2 regions of the Allobosea sp. 10N428 genome follow, and region 1 is predicted to be linked to the other one. Evidence: predicted binding sites of a transcription regulator. Region 1 holds the regulator's gene; the other holds the start of a gene.

Region 1 (3,407 bases):
GCGCTGATGGGGCTGGCGTCCGATGTCGTGCTCAAGGTGGCGCACTGGGTCGCAAGCATCGACCATTCCACCGTGATGATCGCCGCCTTCAGCCCGGCCGTGCTGACCTGCTTTGTGCTGGCCTTGCTCTGGCTGACGCTCTGGACCACGGCATGGCGCTGGCTGGCGGCGGTCCCCATCGTGCTCGGCGTCGCCATCGCCGGAAAGCCGGAGCGGCCGGAAATCCTGATCGAACGCGACGGTTCGGGGCTGGCGGTGCGGGGCCTCGATGGACGCCTTGCGGTCGCCGGCAAGCCGAGCCGCTTCGTGCTGCAGCAATGGCTGAGTGCCGACGGCGACAGCCGCTCGCCGGACGATCCGACGCTGCGCGCCGGCATCGCTTGCGATCAACTGGGTTGTGTTGCGCAAACGGCCGACAAGCGCATGATTTCCTACACGCGCGACCGGCTGGCGATCATCGAAGATTGCCTGCGGGCCGACCTCGTCGTCACCGCCATTCCCTGGAGCGGCGCCTGCAAGGCCCGGCTGATCGAGCGAATGGGACTGTCGCGCGACGGCGCGAGCTCGCTCTACCGCACGGCGTCGGGATGGAGCAGCCGCATCTCAGAGCCCAGCGCAGCCGATCGGCCGTGGAGCCGCCGACGCGAACCGCGTCTGGCGGCGCCCGCTGCAACGAGCATCAGCATTCCGCCAGCATCCGCCGATGGCGAAGCCGAGGTCGAGCGGCTTCAGTAACGCCGCATCAGATTGACGAGGCGGCCCTGAATCTTGACCCGGTCCGGCCCAAGCACACGCGTCTCATAGGCGGGATTGGCGGCTTCGAGCGCGATCGAGGAGCCGCGTTTGCGCAGCCGCTTGAGTGTGGCCTCCTCGTCGTCGATCAGTGCCACGACGATATCGCCGGTATTGGCCGAGTCCTGCTTGCGGATGATGACGGTGTCGCCGTCGAGGATTCCGGCTTCGACCATCGAGTCACCGCGCACTTCGAGCGCGTAATGCTCGCCGGAGCCGAGCATGTCGGGCGGCAACGAGACGGTGTGGCTGCGGTTCTGAATGGCCGAAATCGGTGTGCCGGCGGCGATGCGGCCCATGACCGGGATCGCGATGGAGGAACGGCTGTCCTCATCAGCGGTGGGGCGGGGTTTGCCGAGATTGGGCTGCGTGCCGAGCCCGCCCTGGACGACCGCAGGGCTGAAACGCGGCCGCTGCTGCGGCGTACCGAGTCCATCGGGCATCTTGATGACTTCGAGCGCACGCGCCCGGTTGGGCAGGCGGCGGATGAAGCCGCGCTCCTCCAGCGCCATGATCAGCCGGTGGATGCCGGATTTCGAGCGCAGATCGAGCGCGTCCTTCATCTCGTCGAAGGAGGGCGGCACCCCGCTCTCACGCAAGCGTTCCTGGATGAAGCGCAGGAGTTCGTGTTGCTTGCGTGTCAGCATGATCCCGCCGGCCCCGGAAAAGCGTAGATTCGAAACAAATCACGAACACCATAACTGTTCGCCTTGTGTTCCGCAACCCGTTCGCGCGAGGGCGCCTGTCTACAGCAGCGGCAGGATACGGCAGAGGTCGCCTATCCTGGCCGGCGCAGCATGGGCCGGGCGGATCGTCAGCGCCTGCGCCCGCGCCAATGTGCCGAGCATGGAGGAATCCTGCCGGTCGAAAGGCGTTGCAACCCAACCATCGGGCGTCAGCGCCAGCTCCGAGCGCAGATAATCCTCACGCTCGTCATTGCCCGGCAGGTCGCGGCCGAGGCGGGCGGGGATGCTGCGATCGCGATCCGCATCGGCCAGGCCGAGCAGGGCTTCGATCAGCGGCAGCACGAAGAGGTGGCCGCAGACGATCGAGGAGACCGGGTTTCCGGGAAGCCCGACCACGACCATCCGGCCGAGCCGGCCGGTCATCATCGGCTTGCCCGGTCGCATCGCGATCTTCCAGAAGCCAAGCGACATCCCGGCCCGCGTCAGCGCCTCCTGTACGAGATCGTGGGCACCCACCGAGGCGCCGCCGAGCGTGATCAGCACGTTGGCATCGGCAGCCCGCGCCATGCCGATCTTGTTGGCGAGATCGGCATGGTCGTCGCGCGCGATACCGAGATCGAGCACGGTGCCACCGGCCTTTTCGACCAGCGCGGCGAGCGCGAAGGAGTTGGAGGCGACGATCTGGTCGCGCCCGACAGGCTCGCCCGGCGCCACCAGCTCGTCGCCGGTCGCCAGGATCGCGACGCGCGGCTTGCGCCGGACCGGCAGCGAGGGATGGCCCATCGCGGCGGCGAGCCCGAGTGCGGCGCTGTCGAGCACGCGTCCGGCCGACAGCAGGGCGTCGCCTTCGCGGAAATCGAGCCCCGCCCGGCGCAGGAACTTGCCTTTGGCCGGGGGCACCCGCACGCGGATGGTGGGGCTGCCGACGCCGTCGGCGTCCTCCTGGATCAGGATGGTGTCGGCACCATCAGGCATCGGCGCACCCGTGAAGATCCGTACGGCTTCGCCCGGCCCGACCGTACCGTCAAAGGCCCGCCCGGCGGCCGATTCGCCGGTCACAGAGAGGGCGGCGCCTTCAGCCATGTCGTCGCCGCGCACGGCGTACCCGTCCATGGCGGAGTTGGCGAAGGGCGGCTGAGTTCTGAGCGCCTTCAGATCGGCTGCGAGCACCCGCCAGGCGCATTGCGCGAGCGGCAGGGTTTCCGCCCCGGTCGGCCCCGGAATGCTATCGAGCAGCGCCTTGCGCGCGACGGGGACCGGGGTGAGCGCCATCAGCGGGCTTTCGCCTCGTAGTCGCCGGACTGGCCGCCGGATTTGTGCAGCAGCCGGATATTTTCGATCCGCATCGCCCGATCGACGGCCTTGACCATGTCGTAGACAGTGAGACAGGCGACGGACACGGCGGTGAGCGCCTCCATCTCGACGCCGGTCTGGCCCTTCATCTTCACCTCGGCGCGCACGCGCACACCCGGCAAGGCCTCGTCGATCTCCAGATCGACCCCGATCTTGCTGAGCAGCAGCGGGTGGCAGAGCGGGATCAGCTCATGCGTGCGCTTGGCGGCCATGATGCCGGCGAGGCGCGCCGTACCGAGCACGTCGCCCTTCTTGGCATTTCCGTCGCGCACGATCGCGATCGTCTCCGGCGCCATCACGACGCTGCCCTCGGCTACTGCCATGCGGGTCGTCTCGGCCTTGTCGCCGACATCGACCATATGTGCCTGGCCTTGGGCGTCGAGATGGCTGAGCCGGCTCACGCCGCGTTCTCTTGAGCCTGGCCGGTCAGCAGGGTCCGCGTCGCCGCTGTGACGTCCGCCTGCCGCATCAGGCTCTCGCCGACGAGGAAGCTGTTGACGCCGGCCTTGTTGAGACGGGCGATGTCGGCATGGGCAAAGATGCCGCTCTCGCCGATGACGATGCGGTCGGCCGGGA
Region 2 (3,407 bases), 390 kb from region 1:
CAGCTCGTCCTTATGAGCATCGTTGCGGGCATAGATGCTCTTGCCGCCATGCTGGAGCCGGTAGAGCGGCGGGACGGCGAGGTAGAGATGGCCCTTCTCGATCAGGCGCGGCATCTGGCGCCAGAAGAAGGTGACGAGCAGCGAGGCGATATGAGCGCCGTCGACGTCCGCGTCTGTCATCACGATGACCTTCTCGTAGCGAAGATCGTCCTCGCGGAATTGCGCGCCGATACCGCATCCCAGCGCCAGGATCAGGTCGGCGAGTTGCTGGTTTGCGTGAAGCTTCTCGCGCGTCGCATTGGCAACGTTGAGGATTTTGCCGCGCAGCGGCAGGATCGCCTGGTTGGAACGGTTGCGCGCCTGCTTGGCTGAGCCGCCGGCCGAGTCGCCCTCGACGATGAAGAGTTCGGAACCAGCCGCGCCGGCATTGGAGCAATCGGCGAGCTTGCCGGGCAGGCGCAGCTTGCGCGTAGCGGTCTTGCGCGAGACCTCTTTTTCGAGGCGCCGGCGCAGACGCTCCTCGGCACGGTCCACCGACCAGTCCAGCAGGCGCAGCGCCTGCTGCGGCGCGGCCGCAAGCCAGTGGTCGAAAGCGTCGCGAACGGCGCCCTCTACGATGCGGGAGGCTTCGAGCGTCGCCAGCTTGTCCTTGGTCTGGCCCTGGAATTCCGGCTCGCGGATGAAGACCGAAAGCATGGCCGCGCAGGTTGCCATCACGTCGTCGGAGGTGACCTGCGCCATGCGCTTGGACTGGCCGATGCGCTCGGCATGGTCCCGCAGTCCGCGCAGCAAGGCGATGCGCAGGCCTTGCTCATGGGTGCCGCCCTCGGGCGTCGGGATCGTGTTGCAATAGGAGGAGGAGAAGCCGTCCTCGCCGGTCGCGAGCCAGGCCACCGCCCATTCAAGCGAGCCGTGGCCGCCTTCCTTGGTGATCTTGCCGGAGAAAATCGGCTCGGCGACGAGGTCCTTACCCTCGATCTCGCGGCCGAGATAGTCGCGCAGGCCCCCGGGGAAACGAAACACGGCCTCCGCCGCGACATCGCCTTCCGGCTTCAGCAGCGACGGCGCGCAGGTCCAGCGGATCTCGACGCCACCGAAGAGATAGGCTTTGGAACGCGCCATGCGGAACAGGCGAGCGGGCGAGAAATGCGCGCCCTCGCCGAAAATCTGAGGATCGGGATGGAAGCGCACCTTGGTGCCGCGCCGGTTGGCGACGGCGCCGACGGTCTCCAGCGGGCCCTGCGGCAGGCCGCGCGAGAAGATCTGGCGGTAGAGCGTCTTGCCGCGCGCGACCTCGACCTCGAGCCGGTCGGACAGGGCATTGACGACGGAGACGCCGACGCCGTGCAGGCCGCCCGAAGTCTCATAGGCCTTGGAATCGAATTTTCCGCCGGCATGCAGTATCGTCATGATGACTTCGAGCGCGGACTTGCCCGGGAATTTCGGATGGGGATCGACCGGAATGCCGCGGCCATTGTCCGTCACCGCGATGGAGCCGTCCTCGAACAACTCGACATCGATGAAGGTGGCGTGTCCCGCCACCGCCTCGTCCATGGCGTTGTCGATCACCTCGGCGAAGAGGTGGTGCAGTGCGCGCTCATCGGTGCCGCCGATATACATGCCGGGCCGGCGCCGGACCGGTTCCAGCCCCTCGAGCACTTCGATCGCGGAAGCGTCATAGCCGGTCTCGGAAAGCGTGCCGTTGCGCGCGCCGTTTCCTGCGGGCGCGGGCGCCTTCGGAGCCGCGGCCGGCGAGCGCGCTTCCGGCTTGGGATCAGCCGCGCGAGGCCGCTCCGGCTCCCCGCCGAAAAGATCGCCGTTCTCGTCCATCACTGCCTAACGTTTCCTGATTCGTTCCGTCCAATTCTAGTGCATGAAGGACGGATTTTGCGATGTGCTTGTTTCATCCGGAGTCCGATCCGGCTCGGTAGCGGCGTCGGGCGTCGCGCCTCGTCGCTCCGCTTATAGACAGTCCCCCGAGACATCGGAACTCTCTCGTTGGAACGGTGCACCGGTCGTCATCGGCATGTGACGTTGCCCTGGCATAAGGGGCATCGGAACTGGCGCGTTCAGTCTGCGTTAACCATCGCCGTCGAGGATCGGAAACAGATCGGGCCTATGCGGACAGCCGCAATGAGCTATGATCGGGGCAGGGGGAAGAAATGGCCGTGGTGTCGCGTCGCTCAGTGCCGGTTACGGGAATCGCAGGGCTGCAGCGTGCCGCGCGGCTTGCGGGAGAGAGCTTCGGACATGAGGACGTCATCGGCGCGCCGCTGACGCAGGCCGAAAGCCATGCGGGCCGCTGGTTGTGGTGGCTCGCTGCGATTGCTGCATCGGCCGGCCTGACGGCCCTGCATTTCTACTGATCCTTCAGGCGGACAGCGCGGAAGTATCAACCTTTTTGCCCTAAGGCCTTTGGCCGGAGGGTTGAATTTCCATGGCTTCCGGTATCGGTTTCGGCGGGACTCGAGATGGCTCCGCCGCGCGCATCGCAGGCGGAGTTGCCGCCTGATGGCCAAGATCACCGCATTGGGCGCGTATTTCTATCAATCGCTCCTGGCTTTCGGCCTTCTCATCGTCGTCTCCAATCTGCTGCCGGCGTCGGACTACGCTGCCTACTCGCTCTTCGCCTCCATCGTGCAGTTTGCCGATATCGCGTTTTTCCACTGGATCCGCGCCGCCTCCAGCCGCTTCTATCCGGGCCCGGACAAGACCAGCGAACAGGCCGAGCGTGGAGTCATCATGGTCGAGCTCGCGGGAAGCGCGGGCCTCTGCCTGCTCGCAGCCTTCCTTGCCCCGCTCCTCGGCGCTCCGGTCTGGCTGGGATTGCTCGGCGCGATGGCGGCGATCCTGCAGGGTGCGGGCGAACTGCATCTGACCATGCTGCGTTTCCGGCAGGAGTTCAGGCTGTTCTCCTGGCTCCAGGGTGCACGCGCGACGATCCTGGCCGCGGCAACGATCGCCGGCGCTGCGATCAGCCCCGATTTCGCCCATGTGCTGGCCGGGGTGCTGGCCGGCAACATCATCTACTGCGTCATCGCCTGGGCCCGGTCGCGCCGGGTGATGCCTCTTGCCATGCATTGGCAGGCCGATATCGCCACGCGGCATCTGGTCTATGGCGGGATCACGGCCGGCGCCGGCGTCGCGACCCTGCTCATGCCGCTCGCTCTCAAGACCGTCTTGCTCGGCTCGCTCGGCCAGGCCGCTGCGGGGCCCATGTTGGCGCTCGATCTGTTGCAGCGGCCCTTCATCATGATCACCTCGTCGCTTCAGGCGATCCGCTTTCCCGAACTGGTCGCCCAGTTCGATCGCAAGGGCGATCCCAAGGCGATGCAGGCCGAACTGGGCCGCTATTACGCGCTGCTGGTGGGCCTCTCGCTGATCGGAGCCGCTGGAATCATCGCCGT

Evidence for each region. The regulator LexA, encoded in region 1, represses DNA repair genes until DNA is damaged. The targets are predictions, from matches to a motif close to TGTTCNNNNTGTGTTCNG.
Region 2: parE (DNA topoisomerase IV subunit B) is a predicted target of LexA. The motif match lies at 1,842-1,859, and genes of this name have one in related genera.

The regions. Positions count from the first base shown of each region.
Region 1 is NZ_JBFTIC010000002.1:515,103-518,509, reverse strand. Features, by position in the region: gene AC1DDA_RS08870 (ComEC/Rec2 family competence protein) at 1-735, shown strand, start outside; gene lexA (transcriptional repressor LexA) at 729-1,439, opposite strand; gene AC1DDA_RS08860 (molybdopterin molybdotransferase MoeA) at 1,539-2,750, opposite strand; gene moaC (cyclic pyranopterin monophosphate synthase MoaC) at 2,750-3,232, opposite strand; gene trpC (indole-3-glycerol phosphate synthase TrpC) at 3,229-3,407, opposite strand, start outside.
Region 2 is NZ_JBFTIC010000002.1:121,983-125,389, reverse strand. Features, by position in the region: gene parE (DNA topoisomerase IV subunit B) at 1-1,830, opposite strand, end outside; gene AC1DDA_RS07050 (hypothetical protein) at 2,172-2,366, shown strand; gene AC1DDA_RS07045 (hypothetical protein) at 2,512-3,407, shown strand, end outside.